Regions from separate parts of the Streptomyces sp. NBC_01525 genome, predicted to be linked through region 2. Evidence: riboswitches for the same ligand, from Rfam matches in the RefSeq annotation. Region 2 holds a riboswitch; each other region holds the start of a gene.

Region 1 (7,827 bases), 2.2 Mb from region 2:
GGCCTGAAGCTCAAGGTCGTCTGCGGCGGTACGTCCATGGGTAACCAGATCTACGCCCTGGAGCGCGGCGTCGACGTCCTCGTCGCCACCCCGGGCCGCCTGCGCGACATCATCAACCGCGGCGCCTGCTCGCTGGACGAGGTCGAGGTCGCCGTCCTCGACGAGGCCGACCAGATGGCCGACCTGGGCTTCCTGCCCGAGGTCACCGAGCTGCTCGACCTGGTGCCGACCGGCGGCCAGCGGATGCTCTTCTCCGCCACGATGGAGAACGAGATCGGCACGCTGGTCAAGCGTTACCTGAACGAGCCGGTCAGCCACGAGGTCGACAGCGCTCAGGGCAACGTCACGACCATGACCCACCACGTCCTCGTCGTGAAGCCGAAGGACAAGGCGCCGGTTACCGCCGCCATCGCCGCCCGTAAGGGCCGCACGATCATCTTCGTCCGCACCCAGCTCGGCGCCGACCGCGTCGCCGAGCAGCTGCGGGACGCCGGGGTGAAGTCCGACGCGCTGCACGGCGGTATGACGCAGGGCGCGCGGACCCGCACCCTGGCGGACTTCAAGGACGGCTACGTCAACTGCCTGGTCGCCACCGACGTCGCCGCGCGCGGTATCCACGTCGACGGCATCGACCTGGTCCTCAACGTCGACCCGGCCGGTGACCACAAGGACTACCTGCACCGTTCCGGCCGTACGGCCCGTGCGGGCCGCTCCGGCACCGTCGTCTCGCTGTCCCTGCCGCACCAGCGCCGGCAGATCTTCCGCCTGATGGAGGACGCGGGCGTGGACGCCTCGCGCCACATCGTCGGCGGTGCGGGCGCCTTCGACGAGGACGTCGCCCAGATCACCGGCGCGCGGTCGCTCACCGAGGTCCAGGCCGAGTCGGCCGCGAACTCCGCCAAGCAGGCCGAGCGCGAGGTCCAGGAGCTGACCCGGGAGCTGGAGCGCGTGCAGCGCCGCGCCACCGAACTGCGCGAGGACGCGGACCGGCTGACCACCCGCGCCGCCCGTGAGCGCGGCGAGGACCCGGCCGAGGCGCTCGCCGCCGTCGCCGCGACCGTGGAGGCCGCGGCCGCCGAGGCCCCGGCCCAGGCCGACGCCCCCGAGGAGCGCCGCCCCGCACAGCGTGACGAGCGCGGGAACTACGAGCGCCGCGACCGTCGCGACGAGCGTTCCGGTGGCCGTTCTTTCGAGCGCCGTGATGACCGTCGTGACGACCGGTCGGGTGGCCGTTCTTTCGAGCGCCGTGATGACCGTCGTGACGACCGGTCGGGTGGCCGTTCTTTCGAGCGCCGTGACGACCGCCGCGACGACCGTTCCGGTGGGCGTTCCTTCGACCGTCGCGATGACCGGTCGGGTGGCCGTTCTTTCGAGCGCCGTGACGACCGTCGCGATGACCGTTCCGGTGGCCGTTCTTTCGAGCGCCGTGATGACCGTCGTGACGACCGGTCGGGTGGCCGTTCTTTCGACCGTCGTGACGACCGCCGCGACGACCGTTCCGGTGGGCGTTCCTTCGACCGTCGTGACGACCGCTCCGGTTCCGGCTCCAGCTCCGGCTTCGGCCGCGACCGCGGTGACCGTCCCAGCCGTCCGTTCAACCGTGACGACCGTTCCGGCAGCCGTCCGGCCTCCGGCGGCTACCGTTCCGGTGGCGGCGACCGTCCGTTCAACCGTGACGACCGTTCCGGTGGCCGCCCGTCCGGTGGCTACCGCTCCGGTGCCAGCGACCGTCCCTACGGCCGCCGTGACGACCACCGTGGCTCGGGTGCGGGTGCCGCCGGTTCCTTCGGCCGCCGCGACGACAAGCCGCGCTGGAAGCGCAACGGCTGACCACAGCTGACCCCGGACACCGCGACGCCGTGACCCGGCGTCGCCACTCCGGCCGCAGGGCCCGTACCGCACACAAGTGCCGTACGGGCCCTGCGCGTTGAGGCCCCGAAACCGCCACGGGCGCGCCCGCCCGGCGCCGCCGCGGAGCGCCTGGGGCGGCAATGCCTTCGGGGCGCGGGAGGGTGTCGGGCTATGCTGCTCGGAGCGGGCCATTAGCTCAATTGGCAGAGCAGTGGACTTTTAATCCATTGGTTCAGGGTTCGAGCCCCTGATGGCCCACCGGATTCCTCGCAGGGATGCTCTTCTGACCTGCGGTTCAGCGCCCCGGCCGGGGGTATCGGCCGGGGCGCTTCGTGTTTCCGGTGCCTTGGGTGAGCCGTCGGGCCGTCAGACGTTCCGTCCGCCCGAGGGTGACCCGTCCGGCCGCCGTCGGCTCGCGCACCGGGGGCGGGGCGGAAAGTCTTGAGGGGCCGAGGAGCGGGCGGGTGTGGTGACGGCCCGTGGACGGGCGAGGCGTGGGAAGAGGCCGGTGCGGATGGCGCGAGGCGGGCGGGTCCGCCCGGGGGACCGGGAGCGGCGGGCGCGGCGGGCGCAGCTGCCGCCCCTCGGCCGTCGGGTGGCGCGCTGGTTGCCCGCCCTGCTGATCGTCGTCGGCATCGTCTTCGACCTCGTCACCCCCGCCCGCTTCACCGCCTCGCCGTTCTTCTCGGCGGCGCCGCTGGTCGCCGCGCCCCTGTACTCGCTGCGGAACACGGCGCTCACCGCGCTCGCGGCGCTGCTCGGCGAACTGGGCGCGGCGCTCTTCACCGGTGCCCCCCATGACGCCAACCTCTCCGCCACCGAGATCTCCACCGTCTTCGTCGTCGCCGTCCTCGCCCTCGGCATCAACCGCGTCGTACAGCTCTCCGACGCCCGGCTCGCCTCCGTACGCGATGTCTCCGAGGCCGCCCAGCGGGCCGTGCTGCCGACGCCGCCGGAGCGGGTCGGGGGGCTGGCGGTCGCCGCCCGTTACGTGGGGGCGCAGGCCGACGCGCGGATCGGCGGGGATCTCTACGCGGTGCAGGAGACGCCGCACGGCGTACGGCTGATCGTCGGCGACGTCCGGGGGAAGGGGCTGGAGGCGGTGGAGGCGGCGGTGATCGTCATCGGGGCGTTCCGGGAGGCGGCGGAGCAGGAGGCGACGCTGGAGGCGGTGGCCGGCCGGCTGGAGCGGGCGCTCCAGCGGGAGGGGCGGCGGCGCGAGGGGCTGGACCAGTACGAGGGGTTCACCACGGCCGTGCTCGCGGAGATCCCGTCCGGGGAGCGGGCCGTGCTGCGGGTCCTGAACCGGGGGCATCCGCCGCCGCTGCTGCTCGCCCCGGACGGTGGGCTGCGGACGGTGGTGCCCGCGGTGCACGCGCTGCCGCTGGGGATGAGCGAGGTGGCCGGGTGGCCGGACCGGGCGGACGAGATGTTCTTCCCCGCCGGTGCGGTCCTGTTGCTCTACACGGACGGGCTGACGGAGGCGCGCAACCGGGCGGGCGAGTTCTACGACCCGGTGGCCCGGCTGCGCGGCCGGGCCTTCCCTGATCCTGACCGGCTGCTGGACACGCTGGTCGCCGAGGTCGCCCGGCACACCGGCGGGGCGGGCGCGGACGACATGGCGTTGCTGGCGGTGCAGCGGCCGTTGGAGGAGTAGGAGGAGCAGGCCCGGTCGGTGCGCGGAGGAGTGGCGGGGCGCGGGCGGGTCGTCGCGGGGCGTGCGGGGCTACGGGGCACGCCGGGCACGCCGGGCACGCCGGGCGTGCGGGGCCGCACCGGCGCGCGGGGCGTGCGGCCGGGCCCCGCGCGCCGGTGCGGCCCCGAGGGCGGCCCCCTACGCCACCCAGTGGACGCTCTGGCCGTGCGCTCCCGTCAGGGCCACCGGGCGGTCGTCGAGCGCGAGGGTCAGCAGCCGCTCCTGGTCGGCCGGGGTGAGGCGGCCGGCGGTCGGGGCGGGCCGCCACGGGGTGACGGAGTGGTGCTCCTGGGAGATCCAGTGGCCGCCGCCCGGCCGCGCGGCGAGCACCGTGCGCACCCGGTCGGCGAACCGTTCCCGGTGCGTGGGCGGCAGATAGGGCAGCACGGCGGTGTGAAAGACGACGAGCGTGGCGTCTTCCGGGACCCGTGCCGCCAGCGCGGGCAGCTCCTCGACCAGGTCGCCGCGGACGATCTCGGGCCGCGGCGCCGTCCGTACCGCGTCCACGGCGGCCGTCAGGCGCTGTGCGCGCTCCGGGGTGCCCGGCCACACCAGGGACCGCAGCCAGCGCAGCGCCTCGGGGTCGTCCACCGGGTCGAGCGGGGCGAGATCGATGCCGCCGCGCCACACGATCTCCGGCAGCCGCGTGGGCGGTGCCGCGTCCTCCTCGGCCACCCGGTCCTCCCGCCCGACGCGGCACCGGAAGGTGACCGGACTGTCCGGGGCCCCGAGGGTGGACGCCTCCGGGTGCGCCGCCGTTCCGGGCGTCCCCAGGGCGGCGTCCGGCTCGTACGCGTACCGGTAGCGATCCGGGTGGAGGCAGAGACCGGCCGAGGTGCCCACCTCCAGGAGGGCCAACGGGCCGCGGAGGCGGGCCAGGACGGGCAGCAGGGCGGCGCAGCGGGCCGGTTCGTTGGTCTGGGTGGAGCGGCTCATGACGACCGCGCGGACCTCGTCCCAGTGCCGGATCGTCCACTCGCGCCAGCGGCCGTACGCCAGCTCACCGCGCGGGCCCTGCTCGGCGTGCGGGCCGTCGAGGTGGCGGACGGCCGCCAGCAGGAGGTTGGGCTGCTGCTTGTTGCCCACCGGGAGGGAGGCGGCGAGGAGTTCGCACAGCTCCGGGTCCTGCCCGATCCGCGCCGTCAGCTCCTCGTGGGCCGCACACCGGCCCCGCGCCTCCCACCAGGAGAAGTCCCGGTAGCGCGCTGCCAGGGCCGGTGCGTTGTTGACGAAGTCGACGACCATGATCAGACGCTACTGCCCTCACGGAGAGTGAAGGGTGCGCACCCCTCCGCATAACAAGTGATGCACAATCACGCGGAGGCCGTTTCGTGAAAGGCGATCAACTCGCCCGGCTTCACCGTTCGTTGTCCCGAAAAGTCTTGGCCAATGACTGTAGTCGGATGGAGCGGATTCGCGGGATCGCTTGGAAATCGGCCCCGATCTCTATTACTGTCCGATAACGGAGCGCGGTCGTCCCAGCCGTCGCCGAGGCGGCACCGTGCCCCCACGCCGAATCCCGTACGCGCTCTTCAGGTATGCCGGGCATCCAGGCACACCGGTGGTCACTTCCGTATACGGCGCCTCCTTGCACGCCGATGCGCCGATATTTCGTGAACTGCCGTGACGTGTCCTGAATTTGCCTCGGGCGGCCCGAGCGGCGCGGAGGGAACCGGGGAACCACCACCATGGGGTGAATCGGACGCCTCGGCCAGAGGCCGCCCGTAGGAGACCTTCCTGCTCCGAACCCGTCAGCTAACCCGGTAGGCGCGAAGGAAGGAAAGGAGTGCGCCCCCGTGGCGTCCAACAGGCTTGCCCCCGAGGCCGCGTCCGCCCGCCCCCTCCCCCAGGATCTGCCAGGGTCCCTTACCGATACGGCCACCTTCGCCCCGGGCGCGTTCGCCCCGGAGGGCCCCGGTCCGTACGGCGCGGCGGACGACGGGCCCGGTGAGTGGAACCCGACCGAGGAGTCCGTGCGGTCGGCCCGTGGCCGCCACCGCGTCGCCAAGCAGCGCGGCGGTCTGGCCCGGGGCGGCACGGTCCTCGGCGTCGGCGTGATCGCGGCGGTCGGCGCCGGCGGCATGGCGACCGCCGAGGAGAAGCCGCCGGTCCCGATCTCCATGCCGGACATCGGCTCCCTCGCCGCCGACGTCACCGGAGCGCTGCCGGACGCCGAATCGCTGCCCGGCATCGGGTCGTTGCTCGGCTCCTCCGACGACGCGGGCGACGCGCCCGGGGCGGTCACCGCCGCGGCGCCGCTGTCGTCCGCCGGGATCACCACCGAGGACGGGCAGGGGGCCGGCGCCGGAGAGGCGCTGCGCAGCCGCATCCTCCAGCAGGCCGACACCCAGCAGGCGGCCGCCGAGCGCGACGCCCGGGACGCCGCCGAACACACCGCCCTCGTCCAGGCGGAGAAGACCGCGGCGACGGACCACAAGGAGGCCGTGGCCGACGCGAAGGCGGAGCGGGCCGAGGCCGCGCGCAAGGAGGCCGCCGCCCGGGCGAAGCGCGAGGCCGAGGCCCGCGCGAAGGCGGAGGCGGCGCGCCTGGCCGAGCTGGCCAAGAGCTATCTGCTGCCGGTCACCTCGTACACCCTCACCGCGAGCTTCGGCCAGCCGGGCGACCGCTGGGCTGCCGACCACACCGGCCAGGACTTCGCCGCCCCTACGGGCACGCCGGTCAAGGCCGTGCACTCCGGGACCATCACCCAGGCGGGCTGGGCCGGTGCGTACGGCTACCGCATCCTCCTCACCCTCGACGACGGGACGGAGCTGTGGTTCTGCCACCTCTCGTCGATGGTGAAGACCGGCGGCAAGGTCTCCACCGGCGAGGTCATCGGCCGCGTCGGCGCCACCGGAAACGTCACGGGCCCCCACCTCCACCTGGAGGTCCGCCCCGGTGGCGGCGATCCCATCGACCCGATGCCGTGGCTGCGTGGGCGGGGCCTGAACGTCTGAGGACGGGGAGCGCGAGGGGCGGCCCGGGGCGTGCGCGGTGGTGCCGCGCGCCGGGCAGGACCCCGGGCGGGCCGGGCGCGTGGCCGGGGCGTGCGCGGCGCGCGGCGTGCGCCGGTCGTGGCTCCGGCGGCGCGCGCGGGCAGCGCTCGGCCCGGGGCGGGCAGTTGGGGCGGCACTCCGGGTGGGCACCCGGATGCCGCGCCCCGGAATGCCCCCGCCCTACCGCGTGTTGAAGTGACGCATGACCACCACACGTAGGCCGCTCGGTTCGCTCTCCGTCTCCCCGCTCTGCCTCGGCGGCAACGTCTTCGGCTGGACCGCCGACGAGGCCGAGTCGTTCGCCGTGCTCGACGCGTACGTCACCGGCGGCGGCAACTTCATCGACACCGCCGACGCCTACTCGGCCTGGGTGCCGGGCAACAAGGGCGGCGAATCCGAGACCGTCATCGGCGACTGGCTCGCCGCCCGCGGCAACCGCGACGACGTCGTCATCGCCACCAAGGTCGGCGCCCACCCCGACCTCAAGGGCCTCTCTGCCGACACGATCAAGAAGGCCGTCGAGGGTTCGCTGCGCCGCCTGCGCACCGACCACATCGACCTCTACTACACCCACTACGACGACGAATCGCTGGAGGTCGGTGAGTTCCTGACCGTCCTCGACGACCTCGTCCGGGCCGGAAAGGTCCGCGAGATCGCCGCCTCCAACATCTCGGCGCGGCGCCTGGAGGAGGCCCTGACCTTCTCCGAGCGCGAGGGCCTCGCCCGTTACGTCGCGGTCCAGCCGCAGTACAACCTGGTCTCCCGCGACACCTACGAGGGCGAACTGGCCGATGTCGTCGCCCGCCACGGTCTGGGCGCCGTCCCGTACTACGCGCTCGCCTCCGGTTTCCTGACGGGCAAGTACCGCCCCGGTACGGACGTTGACAGCGCCCGGTCCGGCGAGGCGGCCGCGTACCTCGCCACCGAGCGCGGCGTCCGCGTCCTCGCCGCCCTCGACGCCGTCGCCGCTGCCCATGGTGCGGAGGTGGCCACCGTCGCCCTCGCCTGGCTCGCCGCCCGCCCCACGGTCACCGCCCCGATCGCCAGCGCCCGCACCACCGCCCAACTCCCCGCCCTGCTGGCCGTACAGGGCCTCCGGCTCAGCGCCGAGGAACTGACGTCGCTGGATGAGGCTTCGGCGTAAGTTGGCGTAAGGCGGCGTGAACGGTGGGCCCGCCTTGGTCGTTGAGCGCCTGAGGTGGGCCTGCCCGGTGCATGGGTAGACGCGGGGTACGGGTCGGGAGGTCGGATGTGCCGGGAGGCGGAGTCGCCCATGGATGAGCC
Region 2 (7,827 bases):
GCCGGACTGGGTGAACAGCCCGATGCGGCCGGTGGCGGGCATCACCGGCGCGAAGGAGGCGTTCAGCCGGACGCCGGGGGCGGTGTTGATCAGGCCGAAGGCGTTCGGGCCGATCAGGCGCATGCCGTAGGAGCGGGTGCGGCGCAGCAGGGCGCGCTGGCGTTCGCGCCCCTCGGTTCCGGCCTCGGCGTACCCGGAGGAGAGGACCAGGACGCCCTGGACGCCGTGTTCCCCGCAGTCGTCGATCACCTCGGGGACGTGGTCGGCGGGGACGGCGATGACCGCGAGGTCGACCGGGCCGTCGATCTCCCGCAGGGAGCGGACGGCGGGGACGCCCTCGGGGTCGAGGCGGTCGGTCCCCTCGGGGAAGGCGTGGTTGACGGCGTGGACGCGGCCGGTGAAGCCGGAGTCGAGGACATGGCGCAGGGCCGTGCGGCCGACGCCGCCGGGCGTGCGGCCGGTGCCGATGACGGCGACCGAGCCGGGGGCGAGGAGCCGCTGCATGGAGCGGGCCTCGGCGCGCTGCTCGCGGCCGCGCATCACGGCCATGGACTGCTCGGTCGGTTCGAGGTCGAATTCCAGCCGGACGACGCCGTCCTCGAAGGTGCGCTGCTGGGTGTACCCGGCGTCCGTGAACACCTTGATCATCTTGGAGTTGGCGGGCAGTACCTCGGCGGCGAACCGGCGGATGCCGCGCTCCCGGGCAACGGCGGCGATGTGCTCCAGCAGCGCGGAGGCGACGCCGCGGCCCTGGTGGGCGTCCTGTACCAGGAAGGCGACCTCCGCCTGGTCGTCGCCCGGGTCCGTGGCCGGCAGCCCCCGGTCGTTGATCCGGTCGTAGCGGACGGTGGCGATGAACTCGCCGCCCACGGTGGCGGCGAGGCCGACCCGGTCGACGTAGTCGTGGTGGGTGAAGCGGTGCACGTCGCGGTCGGAGAGGCGGGGGTAGGGCGCGAAGAAGCGGTAGTACTTCGATTCGTCCGAGACCTGTTCGTAGAAGGAGACCAGGCGCTCGGCGTCGTCCGGGGTGATCGGGCGGATCCGGGCGGTGCCGCCGTCGCGCAGCACCACATCGGCTTCCCAGTGGCGCGGGTACGCGTGATCCGGCGGCTGCTGCATGCGGACAGCGTACGGCCGGGCACCGACAACCGGCTCGGTGTGCGCGGGGACCGGGCCCCGGGCCGGCGGCGGGCACCCGGGCGGCAGTCGTCGGGCGGCACCCGCGGACCGGTCCGGACGTGGTGCGGACGTGGTGCGGAACACCGGAAGTGGGGCTTCCGAAGCACCGGTGACCGCGTGAGAGACTGGTCTAGACAACCGTTACGACTTGAAGGGCAACACCATGGCTGAGCGCCGCGTCAATGTCGGTTGGGCCGAGGGGCTGCACGCCCGTCCCGCCTCGATCTTCGTCCGTGCGGCCACCGCCGCCGGCGTTCCCGTGACGATCGCCAAGACCGACGGCACCCCCGTGAACGCGGCCTCGATGCTCGCGGTGCTGGGCCTGGGCGCCCAGGGCGGCGAGGAGATCGTGCTCGCCTCGGACGCCGAGGGCGCGGAGGCCGCGCTGGAGCGCCTGGCGAAGCTGGTCGCCGAGGGCCTCGACGAGCTGCCGGAGACCGTCTGAACCAGGACGCCACCGCCTCCCCACAGCCGGGGAAAGGCCCCGCCGCCACGACCGGAAACGGTCACCGCAGCGGGGCCTTTCGCGTTCCGCGCGACGGAACGCCCCCCCGAGGCGGCACCCCTCCCCTGCCCGCAATTCGCCGCAGCCCCGCGGGCACCGCACGACCGAATACCTGAATACGCATCTACGCGATTGCGGCAATTCCCGGATGGCGTGTTTTCCCGGCACCCGTTTCCGCAATTCCCCGAACAGATCCCGCCACCCGCCGGTCGCCCCGTATACCGCGCCCCTATGGAGAACGCACCCGCCCGCTGCTGAGGGGACGTTGCGGATGGCGCACCGCGGCCGGCTGACGGTGCCGCGGGCGGTACGCCGGGAGCGACCGCGCGACATGCGACGCCATCAGGGCGCGCGCCGCCTCCGCGTCGCCCCGGGTCACCGCGTCCAGCACCGCACCGTGGTCGTCCCAGGTCTCCGCGTACCGCGCCGAAAGCTCGACGACGTACATCCACTCGATCTTCCGCCGCACCTGGGTCAGCAGCGCGGTCAGCCCCGGATTGCCCGCCGCCCGCGCCAGCGTCTCGTGGAACCAGCGGTCCAACCGGGGCAGATCGCCCGGACAGCCGCGGCGTGCGCGCTCCCTGCCGAGCCGCACCACGCCCCGTAAGACCTTCAGATGCGCGTCGGTGCGGCGGGCCGCCGCGCGGGCGGCGCCCATCGGCTCCAGGAGTGCGCGCAGATCCAGGAGGTCGGCCGCCTCCTGGGCGGTGGGCGCCGCGACGCAGGCGCCCGCGTGCCGTCGCGCGGTGACGAACCCCTCGGACTGCAGGGTCCGCAACGCCTCACGGACCGGCACCCGGGAGACGCCGTAACGGGTGGCCAGAATGTCCTCGACGAGTCGGCTGCCGGGGATCAGCGCACCGGAAACGATGTCGTCGCGAATCGCCGTGGAGATGCGCTGCACGGAAATCTGGCCTTGCGTCATCGTGGGTGCCTCCACCGTCCTCCCCGGAAAACGCCGGTGTACGGCGCCTTTTCGGCGACTCTATTCGACGGTGTCGGCTTCTTTACCGCCTTCACGCATTCATGGAAATCTTTTGGTGAGGGCCTTCCCTGACCGCCGGGAAATCCGGCCACCCGCCGTACGGCACCGGACGCGCCGGAGCCCCGGACGCCCAGTGAGGGCGGGCCGGGGCTCCGGGAGGCGATGTGGATCAGACGTTGACGCCGTGCGACCGCAGGTAGGAGATCGGGTCGATGTCCGAGCCGTAGTCCGGACCGGTACGGGCCTCGAAGTGCAGGTGCGGGCCGGTGACGTTGCCGGTCGCGCCGGACAGACCGATCTGCTGATGGGGCATCACCTGCTGGCCGACCGAGACACCGATCTGCGACAGGTGGCCGTACTGGGTGTACGTGCCGTCGTTCATCTTGATGACGATGTTGTTGCCGTACGCGCCGCCCCACCCGGCCTCGACGACGGTGCCCGCGCCGACGGCGTGCACGGTGGTGCCGGGGGCGGCGTGGAAGTCGATGCCGGTGTGCGTACCGGAGGACCACAGTCCGCTGGACGCCTGGTAGGCGGTGGAGACGTACGAGCCGGAGATCGGGGCGACGAAGGCGTTGAGGCGCTTGCGCTCCTCCTCGCGGGCGGCGCGGACCTTGGCGTCGTGCCGCTTGTCGGCCGCCGCCTTGGCGGCCTGGGCCTGCTTCTCCGCCTCGGCCTCGGCCTTCGCCTTGGCCTCGGCGGTCTCGGCGACGGCCTGCTGCGCATCGGCCTGGGCCTGGACGCGCTCGGCGAGTTCGTCACCGAGGACGACGGCCCGCTGCAGGCCCGTGTCGTGCGCGGCGCCGGACGTGGCGGCCATCGCGGGAGAGGACACGGAGACGACGACGCCGGAGGCGGCGAGACCGGCGATGCCGGCGATGTTGCGGGTCGTCCGGGCGCTGCGGCTCGGACGGCGATGCTTCCCGGTGGCACGGGTGAACGCCATGTGCTGGCTGGTCCTTTCCTTCCTTCTCGCCTACCGGGTTAGCTGACGGGTTCGGAGCAGGAAGGTCTCCTACGGGTTCCTCCGGAGAGGCGCCCGATTCACCCCAGGGACGTGTGGGTCCCCGGCTCCCCTGGCTCGCGCCGTACGGGGACTCGGCGATGACTGTCCGGTGCCGCGGTTGCGGCGTGCAGCTGACGGACAGCGCGCATGAAGCTAATCGTGGCAACTTTCAATCGGCAAACAGAAACGCCATATTGTGCGTTACGCCACACCGGGGCGGCGGAACCAGTGGCCAGCAAATCCGGGCGTAAAGGGGATCCCGAGAGTGGCCGTCCACCCTCGGGATCCCCTTTTGTTCCACTGTGCCGGGCCGCCGTGACGGCCCGGCCGGGGCCACCGCCCCTCCGGTTCGTCAGCCGCTGACGACCGTCACCTCGCCGATGCCCAGCGCCCGGACCGGCTCAGCGATCTGCGCCGCGTCACCGACCAGCACCGTCACCAGCCGGTCCGCCGGGAACGCGCTGACCACGGCGGCGGTCGCCTCGACCGTGCCGGTCTCGGCCAGCCGCGCGTACAGCTGCGCCTGGTAGTCGTCCGGCAGATGCTGCTCCACCTGGTCGGCGAGGGTGCCCGCGACCGCCGCCGCCGTCTCGTACTTCAGCGGCGCGACGCCGACGAGGTTCTGCACGGCGACGTCCCGCTCAGCGTCCGTCAGCCCCTCCGCCGCGAGGGTGCGCAGCACCTTCCACAGGTCGTCGAGGGCCGGACCGGTGGACTCGGTGTCGACCGAGCCGCTGATCGCCAGCATCGAGGCGCCGGTGGAGCCCCCGGGCGCGTCCGGCGCCGACGACCGCAGCACCTGACCGAAGGCCCGCACCCCGTAGGTGTAGCCCTTCTCCTCACGCAGCACCCGGTCCAGACGCGACGTCAGGGTGCCGCCCAGGCAGTACGTGCCGAGGACCTGCGCGGGCCACTGGCGGTCGTGGCGGTCGGCGCCGATCCGCCCGATGAGCAGCTGCGTCTGCACCGCGCCGGGGCGGTCGACGATCACGACGCGGCCGGTGTCGTCCGCGGTGATCGGCGCGACGGCGACCGGCTCGGCGGCGGACCCCTGCCAGGCGCCCAGCGTGTCGGCGAGCGCCGCGGCCACGTCGATGCCGGTGAAGTCACCGACGATCACGACGGTGGCCGCCGCGGGCCGCACATGCGCCGCGTAGAACGCCCGGACGGCCGCCGCGTCGATGCGGCCGACGGTCTCCTCGGTGCCCTGCCGGGGCCGCGACATCCTGGACGACGCGGGGAACAGCTCCTTGGACAGCGCCATCGCGGCGCGGCGCCCCGGGTTGGCCAGCTCGTGCGGGATCTCGTCGAGACGGTTACGCACCAGGCGCTCCACCTCGCCCTCGGGGAAGGCGGGGGCGCGCAGCGCGTCGGCGAGCAACCCCAGGGCGTGCGACAGCCGGGAGGCCGGGACCTCCAGGGAGACCCGCACCCCGGGGTGGTCGGCGTGCGCGTCCAACGTGGCGCCGCAGCGCTCCAGTTCGGCGGCGAACTCCTCGGCGTCGTGCCGGTCGGTGCCCTCCGACAGCGCCCGCGCCATGATCGTGGCGACGCCGTCCAGGCCCTCCGGCTCGGACTCCAGCGGCGCGACGATGTCGACCTCGACGGCCACGACCTGCTGGCCGGGGCGGTGGCTACGCAGCACCGTCAGGCCGTTGGGCAGCGCACCGCGCTCGGGCGCCGGGAAGGCCCACGGCTTGGGCGCCCCGCCCCGAGGCTGCGGGTGGAAGGTCATCTCGCTCATGGCCAGGTCCTCGCGGGTCGTGGCGTCGCTCACCGGTCCGCCTCCTCGTCGTTGTCGGCGCTCTCGTCGGCGGCGGTCGGCTCGTACACCAGCACCGCGCGGTTGTCGGGGCGCAGCCGGGCCTGGGCGACGGCGTGCACCTCCTCGGGCGTGATGTCCAGAACACGCCCCACGGCGGTCAGCGCCAGCTGCGGGTCGCCGAACAGGACGGCATAGCGGCACAGTTCGTCGGCGCGCCCGCTGACCGTCGCGAGGCGGTCCAGCCACTCGCGCTCCAGCTGGGCCTGCGCCCGCTCCATCTCCTCCGGGGTCGGCCCCTCGGCGGCGAACCGGGCCAGCTCCTCGTCGACGGCGCTCTCGATGTCCGCGACCTCCACGCCCCCGGACGTCTTGACGTCCAGCCAGCCCAGCGACGGCGCACCGGCCAGCCGCAACAGACCGAACCCGGCGGCGACGGCGCTGCGGTCGCGGCGCACCAGGCGGTTGTAGAGACGTGAGGACTCGCCGCCGCCCAGGACGGTCAGCGCGAGATCGGCGGCGTCCGCCTCCCGGGTGCCGTCGTGCGGCAGCCGGTAGGCCGACATCAGGGCACGCGAGGGCACCTCCTCCTCGACGACCTCCCGCAGCTGGCCGCCGAGGGTGTCCGGCAGGGCACCGCTGCGCGGCGGCTGCTTGCCGTCGTGCGAGGGGATCGACCCGAAGTACTTCTCGACCCAGGCGAGCGTCTGTTCGGGGTCGATGTCGCCGACCACCGACAGGACCGCGTTGTTGGGCGCGTAATAGGTGCGGAAGAACGCCCGCGCGTCCTCCAGGGACGCCGCGTCCAGATCGGCCATCGACCCGATGGGCGTGTGGTGGTACGGGTGGCCCTCCGGGTACGCCATGGCCGTCAGCTTCTCGAAGGCCGTGCCGTAGGGGACGTTGTCGTACCGCTGGCGGCGTTCGTTCTTGACGACGTCGCGCTGGTTCTCCAGCGACTCCTCGTCGAGCGCCGTCAGGAGGGAGCCCATGCGGTCCGCCTCCAGCCAGAGCGCCAGCTCCAGCTCATGGGCGGGCATGGTCTCGAAGTAGTTGGTGCGCTCGAAGCTCGTGGTGCCGTTCAGCGAGCCGCCGGCACCCTGCACCAGCTCGAAGTGGCCGTTCCCCTTGACCTGCGCGGAGCCCTGGAACATCAGGTGCTCGAAGAGGTGGGCCAGGCCCGTACGGCCCTTGACCTCGTGACGCGAACCGACGTCGTACCACAGGCAGACGGCTGCCACCGGCGTCAGATGGTCCTCCGAGAGCACCACGCGCAGGCCGTTGGCCAGCCGGTGCTCGGTCGCTGTCAGGCCGCCGGAGCCGGCTTTTTCTGTGGCCGTGTGACCCATGGGCATGTACGTCCCTTCGATCCGCTTGCGAAGAAGTCCTGTCACTGTATGCAACCGCGTCGGCATCTGGCGAAGTTCCCGCCCGGCCGCCCCCGTATGAGCGGCGGGAAGCGCGCCACGGCCCCGTGGAGGGGAGTCGCGTCCGGCGTTGTCGGTGGGGCGGTCCACAATGGTCCGCGTCGGAGTCAGCAGACTCACCGGTCGATTCCCCGCCGGTCGGACCGGCAGCTGTTCACCAACGGCTGGTCGACCTACACATCGGCAGTAGACGCAGCAGAAGGAGCCGCAGCCGCGATGGCCCGCCGCAGCACGAAGACCCCGCCGCCGGACGACTTCGAGGAGAGGATCCTCGACATCGACGTCGTCGACGAGATGCAGGGTTCCTTCCTTGAGTACGCGTATTCGGTCATCTACTCCCGCGCCCTGCCGGACGCCCGGGACGGCATGAAGCCCGTGCACCGCCGCATCCTCTACCAGATGAACGAGATGGGCTTGCGCCCCGACCGCGGCTACGTCAAGTGCGCCCGCGTCGTCGGCGAGGTCATGGGCAAGCTCCACCCCCACGGCGACGCTTCCATCTACGACGCCCTGGTGCGCATGGCGCAGCCGTTCTCGATGCGGCTGCCCCTGGTGGACGGCCACGGCAACTTCGGCTCGCTCGGCAACGACGACCCGCCCGCCGCGATGCGGTACACCGAGTGCCGGATGGCGTCCGCGACGTCCCTGATGACGGAGTCGATCGACGAGGACACCGTCGACTTCGCGCCGAACTACGACGGCCAGGAGCAGGAGCCGGTCACCCTCCCCGCCGCCTACCCGAACCTTCTGGTCAACGGCTCGTCCGGCATCGCTGTCGGTATGGCGACAAATATGCCGCCGCACAACCTCGGCGAGGTCATCGCCGCCGCACGTCACCTCATCAAGCACCCCAACGCCGACCTCGAGACGCTGATGCGGTTCGTGCCGGGTCCCGACCTGCCCACCGGTGGCCGGATCGTGGGGCTGGGCGGCGTGCGCGACGCGTACGAGAAGGGCCGCGGC
Region 3 (7,827 bases), 2.7 Mb from region 2:
CGCCGCCCCCGGCATCGGCTACGAACTCCTTGCCCTGGCCGCCCGCGCCGAGGCCGAGGGCACCGACCCCGAAACCGCCCTGCGCGCCGCCGCCCGCACCTACCGCGACGCGATCCGCGAGGCGGAGGGGCTGCCGCCATCCGGGGCGGAGGAGATACCCGAGATACCCGAGTAGGGGGCCGGGGAGCGGGGCGCCGCCGACGCCGGAGCGGTCCGCCGATGCCGGAGTGACGCCACCGATGCCTGAGTAGGGGCGGCCCCCTACGGGACAGGGCGCGCGGTCCGCGGTGGCCGGAGCAGCGGTTACCGTCGAAAGGTGCACCACACGCCCGAAGCCGCCCCCGGGTGCCCCGCGCACCCCCAGGCCGCCACCCCGCCCGCCCCCGCCCTCTTCACCTGGGAGTTCGGCGCCGACCCGTACCCGGCGTACGCCTGGCTGCGCGAGCACGCGCCGGTGCACCGGACCGCGCTGCCCAGCGGCGTCGAGGCGTGGCTGGTGACGCGGTACGCCGATGCGCGGCAGGCGCTCGCCGACTCCAGGCTTTCGAAGAACCCGGTGCACCACAGTGAGAGCGCCCACGGCAAGGGCAAGGTGGGCATCCCGGGCGAGCGCAGCGCCAACCTCATGACGCATCTGCTCAACATCGACCCGCCCGACCACACCCGGCTGCGCCGACTGGTCTCCAAGGCGTTCACCCCGCGCCGCGTCGCCGCCTTCGCCCCGCGCGTCCAGGAGCTGACCGACGCGCTCATCGACTCCTTCGCCGCCCGCGGTGAGGCCGACCTCATCCACGAGTTCGCCTTCCCGCTGCCGATCTACGCCATCTGCGACCTGCTCGGCGTCCCGCGCGAGGACCAGGACGACTTCCGGGACTGGGCCGGGATGATGCTCCGGCACACCAAACCGGGCGGCACCGGCGGCGGGCCGCGCGGCGGCGTCGCCAAGGCGGTCAAGAAGATCCGCGGCTACCTCGCCGAGCTGATCCACCGCAAGCGCGCCGCGCTGCCGCCCGAGCCCGCGCCCGACGAGGACCTGATCTCCGGGCTGATCCGCGCCTCCGACCACGGTGAACACCTCACCGAGAACGAGGTCGCCGCGATGGCGTTCATCCTCCTCTTCGCCGGTTTCGAGACCACCGTCAACCTCATCGGCAACGGCACCTACGCCCTGCTCCGCACTCCGGGCCAGCGCGAACTCCTCCAGAAGTCCCTGGCCTCCGGTGATCGCGACGTCCTGACCACCGGCATCGAGGAGCTGCTGCGCTACGACGGCCCGGTCGAGCTGGCCACCTGGCGGTTCGCGACCGAGGAGCTGACGCTCGGCGGCGAGCAGATAGCCGAGGGCGATCCGGTCCTGGTGGTGCTGGCCGCCGCCGACCGCGACCCCGCACGCTTCGACGCCCCGGACACCCTCGACCTGCGCCGCACCGACAACCCGCACCTCGGCTACGGCCACGGCATCCATTACTGCCTCGGCGCGCCGCTCGCCCGCCTCGAAGGGCAGACCGCCCTCGCCACTCTCCTGACCCGCCTGCCCGACATCCGGCTTGCGGCGGAACCGGACGATATGCGGTGGCGCGGCGGGCTCATCATGCGCGGTCTGCGCACCCTCCCCGTGACGTTCACCCCGGCCCCCTGACGACACGCCGTCCACCAGCGCGGACGGCCGCCCACGGCCCATAAGTTGACGCTCCGTCAGTCACGTGACCTACACGTGATCTCTGCTACACCGGCTTGTGACGCCCCGTGAGCCCGGCTACCTTGCCACCGAACAAGCGCTCCACCGTCCCGGTGGACGGCCGTACCGGACCCCGGCGGCCGGGCCGGGGCGCCGGGGCGGACAACTCAACCGCCGCTCGAAAGGCAATCGCATGCGCACCGGCAACGGCAGACACCGTCGCCCCCGCCAGGCACCGGCCCTCTTTGTCACGGCGGGAGTGACCGGCGCGGGCCTCGCCCTGCCCCTCCTCGGCGCGGGCGCCGCCCACGCCGCCGACGCCACCACCTGGGACCGCGTCGCCCAGTGCGAGTCCGGCGGCATCTGGTCCAGCGCCGGCGGCAACGGCTTCTACGGCGGGCTCCAGCTCACCCTCGACATGTGGCGCGACCACGGCGGGCTGGAGTACGCCGCCCGCCCCGACCTGGCCAGCCGCGCCCAGCAGATAGCCGTGGCCCAGGCGATCCTCGCCGACCGCGGCCCGGAAGCCTGGCCGCGCTGCGCGGCCGGCGCCGGACTCACCGAGGGCGGCGGAATCCCCGACGTCGACCCCGGCGGCACCGTCACCACCCCGCCCGCCGACGCGGACGGCGCGGACACCGGCACCGGCACGGACACCGGCCAGGACGGGACCTCGATCCCCGACGGCCCGGACCGGTCCACCACCGACCCGTCCGCGCCGAAGGGCGAGCCGGACCCGTCCGGCACCCCCGACCCGTCCACCTCACCCGGCACGCCCGACGCCACCGACTCCCCGGAGGTGCCCGAAGGCTCGGGGCGGCCCGGCAGGCCCGGCCCGTCGGACGACCCGTCCGGCCACACCTCCACCCCGTCCGAGCCCTCGCACCCGTCCCGTACGACGCCCCCGGCGGACGGGGGCGGCTCCCGTGACGGTGACGGCTCCGGGCGCCACCGCGGCGGCAGCGACGCCAACGGGGGCGTCGGGGGCAGCGACCGCGCCCCGGGGCGGCACGCCTCGCGGGGCGGCGAGCGGACGGACCCGGGCGAGGACGCGTACACCGTGCGCCCCGGTGACAACCTGTCAGCCATCGTCGAGGCGCGTGAGTTGCCGGGCGGCTGGCCCGCGCTGTACGAGCGCAACGAGGACGTCATCGGCGACGACCCGGACCTCATTCACCCAGGTCAACTCCTCGATCTGGGCCACTGATCGAGGGAGATGGGTAGCTTTGCCCCTTTTGGCGAAAGTGAGACATGGCTCTCGTTGACACCCGTGGCGTCCCGACCTGCCCTTCGCATCCACACCATGTCCTACCTGCGGAAATATGCGCCCTCTGCGGTCGTTGACGGTCAACTGTGCCCAGAAAGTGGGGTTTGAACGACACAGGGGGTTCTGTTTACGGTCAGCACCGCTCGCCAAAGCGGGCCCTTCGTTCACACGCCGAATCCTGCCGGTGGGCGAAGGTGGTCGACGCGTAAGCGCCGAAGGCAGGAGCGGGGGACCCAAGGTAAGTGCCGGCCCCACCCGTGAAAGCGGGTCGACCGGCTTGGGGTGAAGCCGTGTGTGAGGCACACACGGCCGGGCAATCCACACCGCCCGAACCCGACAGCTCACCTCGCAGGCGTCGGTGAGGAAAACGAAACATGCTGATGAACAAGGCCAAGCACCGTCGCCCCTCCAAGGCCGTCCGCGTCGCCACCCTCGCCGGTGTCGCCGGCGCCGCCGTGGCCGTCCCGCTGATGGGCGCCACCTCCGCCTCCGCCGCCTCGGTCGCCACCTGGGACGCCGTCGCCCAGTGCGAGTCCGGCGGCAACTGGTCGATCAACACCGGCAACGGCTACTACGGCGGCCTGCAGTTCTCCTCCTCCAGCTGGGCGGCCGCCGGCGGCACCCAGTTCGCCCCGCGCGCCGACCAGGCCACCAAGGCCCAGCAGATCCAGGCCGCCGAGAAGCTCCTCGCCATCCAGGGCCCGGGCGCCTGGTCCTGCGCCGGTGCCGGCAACCTCTCCGCCGGCGGCCCGTCCCCCGACCTGAACACGGGCTCCACCACCAGGGCCGTCCCCCGGCAGCAGGCGCCCAAGCAGCAGGCCCCGCAGCCCAAGGCCGCCCCCCAGCAGCAGGCCCCGCAGCACCACGCCATGGGCCACGGCAACTACACCGTGAAGTCCGGCGACACCCTGGCCAAGATCGCCAAGGCGCACGGCACGAACTGGAAGTCGGTCTACGCGGACAACAAGTCCGTCATCGGCTCCAACCCGAACCTCATCTTCCCGGGCCAGAAGCTCCACGTCTGATCCCCGCGCGGGGCCCGCTCTCACCGCCCCGCACCCCGGTCCCACGGGAAACCCCGCCCGGCGCGCACGTCCCCGGGGCGGCACCGGCTCACCGCCGATGCCGCCTCCGCGCGCCGAGGCGGGGTTTCGCCGTTCCGTACCCTGGTGCCGGACACAGCGTCGTGCCCCGCCCCTTATCAGCTGCTTTTCCGTTCCGCGGCCTTCGTTGTCGAATGTCCGGTACCCGGCGTCCGAGGCACCTTTCGTCCCGCAGCGCGGGCCGGGAGCGAGCGGAAGGACCGGGGGCCGTTAGGCTCGTGCCGCAGAACTCCAGACACCCATGAAGGAGACAACGTGCCGTCCATCGACGTCGTCGTAGCCCGCGAAATTCTCGACTCGCGAGGTAATCCCACGGTCGAGGTCGAGGTCGGCCTCGACGACGGCTCCACCGGCCGGGCCGCCGTCCCGTCCGGTGCCTCCACCGGCGCCTTCGAGGCCGTCGAGCTGCGCGACGGGGACCCCAACCGCTACCAGGGCAAGGGCGTCGAGAAGGCCGTCCTCGCCGTCATCGAGCAGATCGGCCCGGAGCTGGTCGGCTACGACGCCACCGAGCAGCGCCTCATCGACCAGGCCATGTTCGACCTGGACGCCACCGACAACAAGGGCTCGCTGGGCGCCAACGCCATCCTCGGCGTCTCCCTCGCCGTCGCGCACGCCGCCTCCGAGGCCAGCGACCTGCCGCTGTTCCGCTACCTCGGTGGCCCGAACGCGCACGTCCTGCCCGTCCCGATGATGAACATCCTGAACGGCGGGTCGCACGCCGACTCCAACGTCGACATCCAGGAATTCATGATCGCCCCGATCGGCGCGGAGTCCTTCTCCGAGGCGCTGCGCTGGGGCGCCGAGGTCTACCACACCCTCAAGAAGGTCCTGAAGGGCAAGGGCCTGGCCACCGGCCTCGGCGACGAGGGCGGCTTCGCCCCCAACCTCGGCTCCAACCGTGAGGCCCTCGACCTCATCCTGGAGGCCATCAAGGAGGCCGGTTACGCCCCCGGCCAGGACATCGCGCTCGCCCTGGACGTCGCCGCCTCCGAGTTCTACAAGGACGGCAAGTACCAGTTCGAGGGCAAGGACCGCTCCGCCGCCGAGATGACGGAGTACTACGAGGAGCTGGTCGCGGCCTACCCGCTGGTCTCCATCGAGGACCCGCTGTTCGAGGACGACTGGGCCGGCTGGAAGGTCATCACCGACAAGCTCGGCGCCAAGGTCCAGCTCGTCGGCGACGACCTCTTCGTCACCAACCCCGAGCGCCTGGCCCGCGGCATCGAGGAGGGCTCCGCCAACGCCCTCCTGGTGAAGGTCAACCAGATCGGTTCGCTCACCGAGACCCTGGACGCCGTCGAGCTGGCCCAGCGCAACGGCTTCAAGTGCATGATGTCGCACCGCTCCGGCGAGACCGAGGACGTCACCATCGCCGACTTGGCCGTCGCCACCAATTGCGGCCAGATCAAGACCGGTGCCCCGGCCCGCTCCGAGCGCGTCGCCAAGTACAACCAGCTGCTGCGCATCGAGGAGATCCTGGACGACGCGGCGGTCTACGCCGGTCGCTCGGCCTTCCCCCGGTTTCGCTCTGCGAACCAGTAGGCGCAGCGCTCTGCGAACCAGTAAGCGCAGCGCTCTGCGAACCAGTAAGCGCAGCGCTCTGCGAACCGGTGAGCACAGCGCTCTGCGAACCGGTGAGCACCGCAAGGGCTGACCCTCCCGGCGCGAGTGCCCGCCCCACCCGACCGTGGGCGGGCCATCCGCCGTCACGGCCTGCGTTCGTCCCCGGCGACGGTCCCGTACCGTTGCCGGGGACGGCTGCGCTTCCGAACGGCCCCGCCCGGCGGGAGCGTACGAACTCCATGACAGTCGGCCAACAGGGGAGGCGACGTGTCCGCGGACCGGTTCTCGACCGCGACCCGGCTCAAGGCGCTCGGCGAACAGGCGGCGGCCCGCGTCCAACGCGTCCGGCGCCCCCGCCGCAACCGTCTCACCGGACGGGCCGCCCTGCTGGCCCTCGTCATGTGCTCCCTCGTCGTGGCCCTGGCCTACCCGATACGGCAGTACGTCTCTCAGCGCTCCGACATCGCCGACCAGCGCCGCAAGGCCCAGGAAGCGGCCAAGGCGCTGGACCGGCTGCGCGACGAGAAGTCCCGCTGGCGCGACTCCGCCTACGTCGAGCAGCAGGCCCGGTTGCATCTGCACTTCGTCCGTCCCGGCGAGACGGGTTATATCGTCCAGGACGGATCGCGCGCCGACGACGGCGCTCCGCGCGACGGCGCGGGAGCGGCCGGAAGCCCCTGGTACGAGAACCTCTGGGCCGACGTCGACACGGCCGGCCGGTGACGCGCCGCACCCCGGTCCGGCCTCCCGGCACCGTCTGATCCGCCCCGCCCGATCCGCGGGCGGCGACGCACCGTACCGGTCGCGTCCGCCCGTCCGTGGCCGGCAGCCCACCGAAGATCCCACCGAAAGCGCACATGGACACGCCTCCGCCCCAGACCGAGCCCACCGAGCCCACCGCCGCGGACATCGCCGCCTTCAAGGAGCAGCTGGGTCGCCCGCCGCGCGGCCTGCGGGCCATCGCCCACCGCTGCCCCTGCGGCCAGCCGGATGTCGTCGAGACGGCCCCGCGCCTGGAGGACGGCACGCCGTTCCCGACGCTGTACTACCTGACGTGCCCGCGCGCGGCCTCCGCCATCGGCACGCTGGAGGCCAGCGGCGTGATGAAGGAGATGACCGAGCGGCTGGCGACCGACCCCGAGCTGGCCGCCGCCTACCGCGCCGCCCACGAGGACTACATCCGCCGCCGCGACGCCATCGAGGTGCTCCAGGGCTTTCCCAGCGCCGGTGGCATGCCGGACCGGGTCAAGTGCCTGCACGTCCTCGTCGGCCACTCCCTCGCGGCTGGTCCCGGTGTCAACCCGCTGGGCGACGAGGCGCTCGCGATGCTGCCCGAGTGGTGGCGCAAGGGCCCGTGTGTCACGCCCTGTCAGGACACCGCCGCCGAAGGAGACACCGAATGACCCGGGTCGCCGCCGTCGACTGCGGTACCAACTCCATCCGTCTGCTGGTCGCCGACGTCGACCCGGCCACCGGTGAGCTGACGGAGCTGGACCGCCGGATGCAGATCGTCCGCCTCGGCCAGGGCGTGGACCGCACCGGGCGGCTCGCCCCCGAGGCGCTGGAGCGGACCTTCGCCGCCTGCCGTGAGTACGCCGCGGTCATCGCGGAGCTGGGCGCGGAGCGCACCCGGTTCGTGGCGACGTCCGCCTCCCGCGACGCGGAGAACCGCGACGACTTCGTCCGCGGCGTGGTGGACATCCTCGGCGTCGAGCCCGAGGTCATCACCGGCGACCAGGAGGCGGAGTTCTCCTTCACCGGCGCCACCCGGGAGCTGACCGGCCGCGCCGACCTCGCCCGTCCGTACCTCGTCGTGGACATCGGCGGCGGCTCCACCGAGTTCGTCCTCGGCGACGGCACCGTCCGCGCCGCCCGCTCCGTCGACATAGGGTGCGTGCGGATGACCGAGCGGCACCTGATGCGCGACGGCGAGATCAGCGACCCGCCGTCCCCCGACCGGATTGCCGCGATCAAGGCCGACGCGGCCGCTGCCCTCGACGAGGCCGAGGCCGCCGTCCCGCTCCGCGAGGCCGCCACCCTCGTCGGCCTGGCCGGTTCGGTCACCACCGTCGCCGCCATCGCCCTCGGCCTCGACCACTACGACTCGACCGCTGTCCACCACGCCCGCGTCTCCCGCGCCCGCGTCGCGGAGATCACCGACCGCCTGGTCACCTCCACCCACGCCGAACGCGCCGCGATCCCGGTCATCCACC
Region 4 (7,827 bases), 5.1 Mb from region 2:
CTCGCGGACCGCCGCCGCCGTCGCCGCGGCCAGGTCCACCTCGTGATCGAGCTGGACCACGCCGATCGCGCCCAGCACCCGGACGTCCCGCACCCCGGGAAGGTCCCGGGCCGCCGCCAGGCCCGTCCGCAGTCCGGACTCGATGCGGCGCACCTCGCCCGCCCAGTCCTGCGACAGCAGCAGATCGACGCTGGCACCGGCGACCGCGGTGGCCAGCGGATTGCCCATGAACGTCGGGCCGTGCGCCAGCACCGGCACCTCGCCGCGCGAGATACCCGCCGCCACCTCCGCCGTGCACAGCGTCGCCGCCAGCGTCAGGTAACCGCCGGTCAGCGCCTTGCCCAGACACATCACATCCGGGGCGACCCCGGCGTGCCCGGCGGCGAAGAGCGAGCCCGTACGGCCGAAACCGGTGGCGATCTCGTCGAGGACCAGCAGCACGCCGTGGGCGTCGCACGCCTCGCGCAGCACCCGCAGATAGCCGGGGGAGTGGAACGCCATCCCGCCCGCGCCCTGCACCACCGGCTCCACGATCACCGCGGCCAGCTCGTCGGCGTGACGGCCGATCAGCTCCCGCAGATGCGCCGCGTACGCCTCGTCGACCGGGGCGTCGAAGCCCGGCGGCGGCGCGTCCGCGAAGATCTGCCGCGGCAGGACGCCCTGCCACAGCTCGTGCATCCCGCCCTCGGGGTCGCACACCGACATCGGATGCCAGGTGTCACCGTGGTAGCCGCCGCGCCAGGTCAGCAGCCGCTGCTTGCGCGGGCGGCCCACCGAGCGCCAGTACTGCAGACACATCTTGACGGCGACCTCGACCGCCACCGAACCGGAGTCGGCGAGGAAGACATGGCGCAGCGGCTCGGGCGTGACGGCGACCAGCCGTTCGGCCAGCCGCACGGCGGGCTCGTGGGTGAGCCCGCCGAACATCACATGGCTCATCCGCCCCAGCTGCTCGTGCGCCGCCTCGTCCAGCACCGGGTGCCGGTAGCCGTGCACCGCCGACCACCACGACGCCATCCCGTCGACCAGCTCACGGTGCCCGCCCGCCGGTTCGGCCAGCCGCAGCCGCACCCCGGCCGCCGACTCGACGACCAGCGGTGCCGCGCGGCCGGGCATCGGACCGTACGGATGCCAGACGTGCTGCCGGTCGAGGGCGAGCAGGTCGGCCGGGGGAAGCGGCTCAGGCATTGGGCGGCAGCTCCGTGCCCGCGCCCCGGCGGCGCACCGACACCAGGCCCCGCCGGACCTCGTCGGAGGGGGCGCCATCGGACGAGGCGGCCTGTTCGGGGACCTCGCCGGAGCTGTGGCAGCCGCCCGCCTCCGCGTCGCCGCAGCCACCGTCGCCGCAGACGCCGCCCTGGACGCGGTGGCCGGGCAGCGTCGTGGTGTCGGTGCCCTCCACCTCGAAACCGGCGTCCGCGATCATCGCCAGATCGTCCTTGCCCGCCTGCCCCTCGCTGGTCAGATAGTCGCCCAGGAACAGGGAGTTGACGAGGTGCAGCGCCAGCGGCTGCATGCTGCGCAGATGCACCTCCCGCCCACCGGCCAGCCGCACCTCGACGTCCGGGCAGACGAACCGCGTCATCGCCAGGATCCGCAGCGCCCGCTGCGGCGTGAGGTTCCACTCCTTCGCCAGCGGCGTCCCCTCGAACGGGATCAGGAAGTTCACCGGCACCGAGTCCGGGTCCAGCTCCCGCAGCGCGAACACCACGTCGACCAGGTCCGCGTCGCTCTCGCCCATCCCGGCGATCAGCCCGGAACACGCCGACATCCCGGCCGCCTGCGCCTGCCGCACGGTCTCCACCCGGTCCCCGAAGTCATGGGTGGTGCAGATGTCGCCGTACGTCGCCTCCGAGGTGTTGAGGTTGTGGTTGTAGGCGTCCGCACCGGCCTCCCGCAGCCGACCGGCCTGACCATCCGTCAGCAATCCGAGGCAGGCGCACACCTCGACGCCCTCGTTCTGCTCCTTGATGGCGGAGATGGTCTCCGAGACCCGCTCGACGTCCCGGTCGGTCGGACCGCGCCCGCTGGCCACCAGGCACACCCGCTTCGCGCCCCCGGCCACCCCGGCGGCCGCGGCCCGCGACGCGTCTTCCGGCTTCAGCCAGGTGTACTTGAGGATCTCCGCCTTCGACCCGAGCCGCTGCGAGCAGTACGAGCAGTCCTCGGGGCAGAGCCCGGACTTGAGGTTGACGAGGTAGTTGAGCTTCACCCGTCGGCCGAACCACTGACGGCGCACCTTCCCGGCCGCGGCCACGACGTCGAGCAGGTCGTCATCGGACGTCGCCAGTACGGCGAGTGCCTCTTCGCGGGTCGGCAGCTCGCGCCGCAGCCCCTTCTCCACCAACGTGTTCAGCAGCTCCATGGCGATGATCCTGACGTACGCCGGTGCCCCGGGCCAAGGAGGATTCCCACAACGCGCCCGGATCGGGGTGTGTGTATCACCACACCCTGGGGCGGTGGAACGACCGCTAACGTCTATCAGCAGTCCACAATCACCAACGACCTCGCCCGCGACGCCGCCGACCCTCGCGGGCGGGGCCGCACAGGGAATCGAAGGAAGCCGATGCCAGCGGATCCCGCCCTGCCGCCACCCCGTGACGCCCCCTCCGCCGACGCCGCCCCGCCGGATCCCGGCGTGGCGTTCGGCTGGCTCGACACGGCCCACGACGCGCGGCTGCACGCGGGTCTGCGCCGCGCCCTGCGCCCGCGCTCCGCCTCCTGCGAACTGCTGGACCTGGCGAGCAACGACTACCTCGGACTCGCCCGCCACCCGCTGGTCACCCGCGCCGCGGCACAGGCCGCGCACCGCTGGGGCGCCGGGGCCACCGGCTCCCGGCTGGTCACCGGCTCCATCGAACTCCACGCCACGCTGGAGGCCGAACTCGCCGCGTTCTGCGGCTTCGAGGCGGCCCTCGTCCTCTCCTCCGGGTACGCCGCCAACCTCGCCGCCGTCACCGCCCTCACCGGACCCGGCGCCCTCGTCGTCTCCGACGCCGGCAACCACGCCTCCCTCATCGACGGCTGCCGCCTCTCCCGGGCCCGCAAGGCCGTCGTCGCGCACGCCGACCCCGCCGCCGTGGACGCCGCGCTCTCCGCGCACGGCGGCCGGGCGCTCACCGTCACCGACGGGGTGTTCTCCGTCGACGGTGACGCCGCGCCGCTGCCCGCCCTCGCCGCCGCCTGCCGTCGCCATGGCGCGGGTCTCCTCGTCGACGACGCCCACGGGCTCGGGGTGCTCGGCGACGGCGGGCGCGGCGCCGTCGCCGCCGCCGGGCTCGCCGGGGCGCCGGACACCGTCGCCACCGTGACGCTGTCGAAATCCCTCGGCTCCCAGGGCGGCGCGGTCCTCGGCCCGGCCCGGGTCATCGAGCATCTGGTCAACACCGCGCGGACGTTCATCTTCGACACCGGGCTCGCCCCGGCGGCGGCCGGCGGCGCCCTCGGCGCGCTGCGGCTGCTGCGCCGCGAACCGGAGCGCGCGGCCCGCACCGGCGAGGCCGCCGCCGCCCTCTACCACCGGCTGACCGCCGCCGGGCTGGCCGCGGTCCGGCCGGACGCCGCCGTCGTCGCGGTCCGCGCCCCGTCGCCGGATGCCGCCGTCCGCTGGGCGGCCGACTGCCGCGCCGCCGGCCTCCTCGTCGGCTGCTTCCGCCCGCCGTCCGTGCCCGACGGCGTCTCCCGGCTGCGTCTGACGGCCCGCGCCGATCTGACGGACGCCCATCTCCACACGGCGGTACGGATCCTGACGGCGACCGCGCCGCGCGGATGAGCCTTCGGGCGGCGGGGCGCACCGGACGGTGCGTGCGCCGGAGCCGCCGGTAGCGGCCGGAGGGCCGCCGGGGGCGCCCGAACCGCTCTCGCGTCGTACGATTCACCGCTTCGAGCGAGAGATATGGGCATTTCGTGGTGGATCGCGGGGCGTACCGGCAGCATGGACCGCCGGTCCGCACCCCGGCGTGCGTGGCCGACTCGGTGACCGAGCGGCGTCCCGCCTCCCGCCCGTGCGCCGGATCCGACCCCCGGTGGGAAAAAGGATGGCACCGCGATGGCAGATCACCAGGAATCCACCCTCACCCTCCCCGGCGCGCCGGAGTCGGTCGCGACCGCGCGCAGGCACGTTTCCGCGGTGCTCGGCGCCTGGGGCCTGGACCCGGCCGCGCCGTTCACCGACGCGGTCCGGCTGATCGTCTCCGAGCTGGCCACCAACGCCGTCCGGCACACCGGCGACACCTCCCCGTACTTCACCGTCGCGCTGCGGCTCGACCGCGACGAGACGCTGACCGCGGGCGTCACCGACCGCGACCCCCGGCCGCCCCGGCGGCTCCCCGCCGAGCTGTGCCGGGACGGCGGCCGCGGCCTGCTGATCGTCGGTCTGCTGGCCGCCGAGTCCGGGGGAGAGGTGGCGACCGTGCCGGACCCGGGCGGCGGCAAGACCGTCCGGGTCCGGCTGCCGTGGCCGTCCGCCGGGCGGTGACCCGCGGCCCCCGCCGCTCAGCCGACCCGGCCGTACGACACCGCGCCGGTCCAGATCTTCTCCAGGCGGACGACGGTGCCGGTGCGCGGGGCGTGCCAGATGCGGCTGTGACCGGCGTAGATCCCGACGTGGTAGACGCCCTGGCCGCCGTGGAAGAAGACCAGGTCACCGGCCTTGCGGGCGGCGGCGCGGATGTGGCGCGTGCGGTTGTACTGCGCGGAGGTGGTGCGTGGCAGGCTCCGTCCGGCGCGCTTGAAGGCGTACTGCGTCAGCCCCGAGCAGTCGAAACGGTGCGGCCCCCGGGCGCCGTACTGGTAGGGCGCGCCCTTCTTGGACGCGGCGATCCGTACCGCCGTGGCGGAGACGGGGCTGGCGTCGGCGCCCGGGGGGAGCGTGACGGTCGCGCCGACGGTGGCGAGTGTGAGAGCGGAGATGGTTCCGGCCCGGGCGACCGCGGCCGGCATGTGCATGCGCACAGTCATGCGCAAACCCTTCGTCAGCCGCCTGCGAAGGAAGACCTGTCGGGTTCGGGCAGGCGAAGTTGCCCGGCCGTGCGTACGGCTTCACCCCAAGGGGCCCGTCGGCCTGACGGCCGTGGCCCCGTCGTGCTCGGGTCCTCCGCTCCTGCCGATGCGTCCGCGTCGACCTGACATCCGGGACGGCGGCAGGATTCGGCGTCCGTCCGGACCGCCCCGCCGCTGTGGCGGGGGCTTGTCGTCGAGGGGATCGTCACGCATCGGGCGGGCGAATTCCGCGCTGAAATGACGAAGTGTGACATTGATCACAAGTGCGTCAAGTGGTGCTTTCGGGGCGTCCGGTGCCGGGCGCCCGGTCCGCCCGCGCGCCCCGGACCAGCGGGAAAGCGGTCCCGCGCCGCGCTCTCCGCCCTGGCGCCCTGCAACATGACGTCCCCGTGAGAGCCGGGAACGGGCTGGTCCGTACGGGCGAGCCCGGTCGGGCGAGGGGTGTCGGGCGCGGACGCGGCCGGACCGGCGGCGCGCGGCGGTCGGCCACCGTCGTGGCATGCCGCGGCCCGGCCGCCGGGAGGGGCGGCCGGGCCGCGGGAGCCGACCGGGTGAGGTCAGGCCGGTAGCGCGCGAGCGCGGGAGGTCAGGAGCTCAGCTCCCAGACCGCTTGGGCGATGGCGTCGGTGTGGTTGTCCAGCGCCGTGTCGTCGATGTTCTTCGAGGTGTCGCAGGACTCGTGGTAGCAGGCGTCGAACGCCTTGCCCGCCTCGCCACCCCACGCCTTGGCCTGCGCGTCGGTCTTGATGTAGTCGGCGCCGGAGAACAGCCCGCCGACCGGGACCCCGGCGTCCTTGAACGGTGCGTGGTCGGAGCGGCCGTCGCCCTCGGTCTCCTTCTCGGTGGCGATGTCCTTGGACGCGAACCAGTCCTTGAACACCTTCTCCAGCCGCGCGTCGTCGTCGTAGACGAAGTAGCCGGGGTTGGGGGAGCCGATCATGTCGAAGTTCAGATACGAATCGAGCTTCGCGGTGTCGGCGCCGAGCGAGTCGACGTAGTGGGAGGAGCCGATCATGCCGTCCTCCTCGTCGCCCCACCAGCCGAACCGCAGGTGCTTGGTGGGCTTGAGGTCCGCCTTGGCGACCGCGAGCGCGACCTCCAGGATCCCGGCGGAACCGGACCCGTTGTCGTTGATGCCGGGGCCCGCGGGGACGGAGTCGAGGTGGGCGCCGGACATCACGGTCTTGCTCTCGTCGCCGCCCGGCCAGTCGGCGATGAGGTTGTACCCCTTCGCGCCGCCGCTGTTGAACTCCTGGACCTGCGTGGTGAACCCGGCGGCGTCCAGCTTGCCCTTCACATAGTCGATCGACGCCTGGTACCCGGCGGTGCCGTGGGCGCGGGTGCCGTTGTTGGCGTCGGCTATGGACTGGAACTTGGCGAGGTCGGCCTTGATGTCGGCCACCGGGATGTCGGGCGCGGCGGTCGGCGCGGTCGCCTGGGCGCTGGCCGCGACGCCGAGCAGGCCGACGACGGCGGCGCAGGCGCCGGTGGCGAGGGTGAGGCGGCGGGTACGGGCGGTGCGAGTCACGGTGTGGCTCCGATGCTGGTGTGGGGGGTGGTGCGGAGCGTTTTGACGCGCACATGAGGATCGTGAGCGATCTCCGCCCCGTCAAGAGCGGATACCGGACAGTGGTGTTCGTCGAGCGCTGGATGGCCCGGATTGCCCGGAGCGTGCAATTCGCGGCACCCGGGGTGTCGTGCCCGATCGGTCCGGCCGGCGTTCCGGGATGTGGAATTCGCCGCCGCATTACGGCTGTCGGGAATTTCCGGATCGGGAAATCCGGAAGGGGAATTCGGTCGCCACTCGGTAACTCCCGGTAAGGAAGGTGCCGACTCTCCAGTGATGAGAAGGGTTCCTCAGGTGGGCAGTCGTGTAACGCCGAGGAAATGTGCCCGAACTCACCGCTGCGCGAGGGGGTGTTGATGACCTCTTGCGGAGGGGCGGTTTGCTCTCCCTTTAGTCGCTGTGTGATACATCTACCCATACGGGCGTGTCCACGCCTGTGACCTGGGCGAACGCGTACCCGGGCAGGAAGTCTGTGAGGTGGAACGTATGCAACTGACACCGCATGAGCAGGAACGCCTGATGATTCATGTGGCAGCCGACGTGGCCGAAAAGCGCCGAGCGCGGGGGCTGAAGCTCAACCACCCGGAATCCATTGCGCTGCTGACCGCCCACATCCTCGAAGGGGCACGCGACGGCCGCACGGTCGCCGAGCTGATGTCCTCCGGACGCCAGGTGCTCAGCCGCGACGACGTCATGGACGGCGTCCCCGAAATGATTCATGACGTGCAGGTCGAGGCCACCTTCCCCGACGGCACCAAGCTCGTCACCGTTCACGAACCCATCAACTGACCACGGGAGAGCAGAAGATGATCCCGGGACAGATCCTCTACGCCGACGAGCCGGTACGCCTCAACGAAGGCCGCCCCCTCACGCGCATGACCGTCCTCAACTCCGCCGACCGCCCCGTGCAGGTCGGCTCCCACTACCACTTCGCCGAGGCCAACCCGGGCCTGGCGTTCGACCGTGCAGCCGCGCACGGCATGCGGCTCAACGTCGCGGCGGGCTCCGCCGTGCGTTTCGAGCCCGGTATCCCCACCGAGGTCGAGCTGGTCCCCCTCGCGGGCAAGCGGATCGTCGCCGGGCTGCGCGGTGAGACCGGAGGCACCCTCGATGGCTGAGCTTTCCCGCCAGGACTACGCCGACCTCTTCGGCCCGACGACCGGCGACCGTATCCGCCTCGCCGACACCGACCTGGTCATCGAGATCGAGGAGGACCGCAGCGGCGGTCCCGGACGCGCCGGGGACGAGGCCGTCTTCGG

What was found. Region 2 has a riboswitch for cyclic di-AMP ahead of OG422_RS23865 (M23 family metallopeptidase). Riboswitches for the same ligand answer to the same signal wherever they lie in the genome.
Region 1: another riboswitch for cyclic di-AMP. It lies ahead of OG422_RS13905 (M23 family metallopeptidase); the one in region 2 lies ahead of OG422_RS23865 (M23 family metallopeptidase).
Region 3: another riboswitch for cyclic di-AMP. It lies ahead of OG422_RS11650 (transglycosylase family protein); the one in region 2 lies ahead of OG422_RS23865 (M23 family metallopeptidase).
Region 4: another riboswitch for cyclic di-AMP. It lies ahead of OG422_RS00845 (C40 family peptidase); the one in region 2 lies ahead of OG422_RS23865 (M23 family metallopeptidase).

The regions. Positions count from the first base shown of each region.
Region 1 is NZ_CP109397.1:3,127,193-3,135,019, reverse strand. Features, by position in the region: gene OG422_RS13925 (DEAD/DEAH box helicase) at 1-1,830, shown strand, start outside; tRNA gene OG422_RS13920 (tRNA-Lys) at 2,037-2,109, shown strand; gene OG422_RS13915 (PP2C family protein-serine/threonine phosphatase) at 2,366-3,508, shown strand; gene OG422_RS13910 (DUF2332 domain-containing protein) at 3,686-4,792, opposite strand; cyclic di-AMP (ydaO/yuaA leader) riboswitch at 5,178-5,331, shown strand; gene OG422_RS13905 (M23 family metallopeptidase) at 5,344-6,504, shown strand; gene OG422_RS13900 (aldo/keto reductase) at 6,746-7,687, shown strand; gene OG422_RS13895 (protein kinase family protein) at 7,817-7,827, shown strand, end outside.
Region 2 is NZ_CP109397.1:5,336,763-5,344,589, reverse strand. Features, by position in the region: gene OG422_RS23880 (GNAT family N-acetyltransferase) at 1-1,119, opposite strand, end outside; gene OG422_RS23875 (HPr family phosphocarrier protein) at 1,343-1,624, shown strand; gene OG422_RS23870 (GntR family transcriptional regulator) at 1,914-2,609, opposite strand; gene OG422_RS23865 (M23 family metallopeptidase) at 2,839-3,615, opposite strand; cyclic di-AMP (ydaO/yuaA leader) riboswitch at 3,628-3,783, opposite strand; gene OG422_RS23860 (pitrilysin family protein) at 4,028-5,410, opposite strand; gene OG422_RS23855 (pitrilysin family protein) at 5,449-6,786, opposite strand; gene OG422_RS23850 (DNA topoisomerase (ATP-hydrolyzing) subunit A) at 7,081-7,827, shown strand, end outside.
Region 3 is NZ_CP109397.1:2,638,822-2,646,648, reverse strand. Features, by position in the region: gene OG422_RS11665 (nucleoside triphosphate pyrophosphohydrolase) at 1-175, shown strand, start outside; gene OG422_RS11660 (cytochrome P450) at 317-1,639, shown strand; gene OG422_RS11655 (transglycosylase family protein) at 1,872-2,885, shown strand; cyclic di-AMP (ydaO/yuaA leader) riboswitch at 3,105-3,315, shown strand; gene OG422_RS11650 (transglycosylase family protein) at 3,320-3,970, shown strand; gene eno (phosphopyruvate hydratase) at 4,304-5,593, shown strand; gene OG422_RS11640 (septum formation initiator family protein) at 5,882-6,337, shown strand; gene OG422_RS11635 (DUF501 domain-containing protein) at 6,472-7,017, shown strand; gene OG422_RS11630 (exopolyphosphatase) at 7,014-7,827, shown strand, end outside.
Region 4 is NZ_CP109397.1:204,768-212,594, reverse strand. Features, by position in the region: gene OG422_RS00865 (adenosylmethionine--8-amino-7-oxononanoate transaminase) at 1-1,188, opposite strand, end outside; gene bioB (biotin synthase BioB) at 1,181-2,365, opposite strand; gene OG422_RS00855 (8-amino-7-oxononanoate synthase) at 2,567-3,772, shown strand; gene OG422_RS00850 (ATP-binding protein) at 4,049-4,477, shown strand; gene OG422_RS00845 (C40 family peptidase) at 4,495-4,959, opposite strand; cyclic di-AMP (ydaO/yuaA leader) riboswitch at 4,964-5,164, opposite strand; gene OG422_RS00840 (M28 family metallopeptidase) at 5,588-6,529, opposite strand; gene OG422_RS00835 (urease subunit gamma) at 7,055-7,357, shown strand; gene OG422_RS00830 (urease subunit beta) at 7,375-7,686, shown strand; gene OG422_RS00825 (urease subunit alpha) at 7,679-7,827, shown strand, end outside.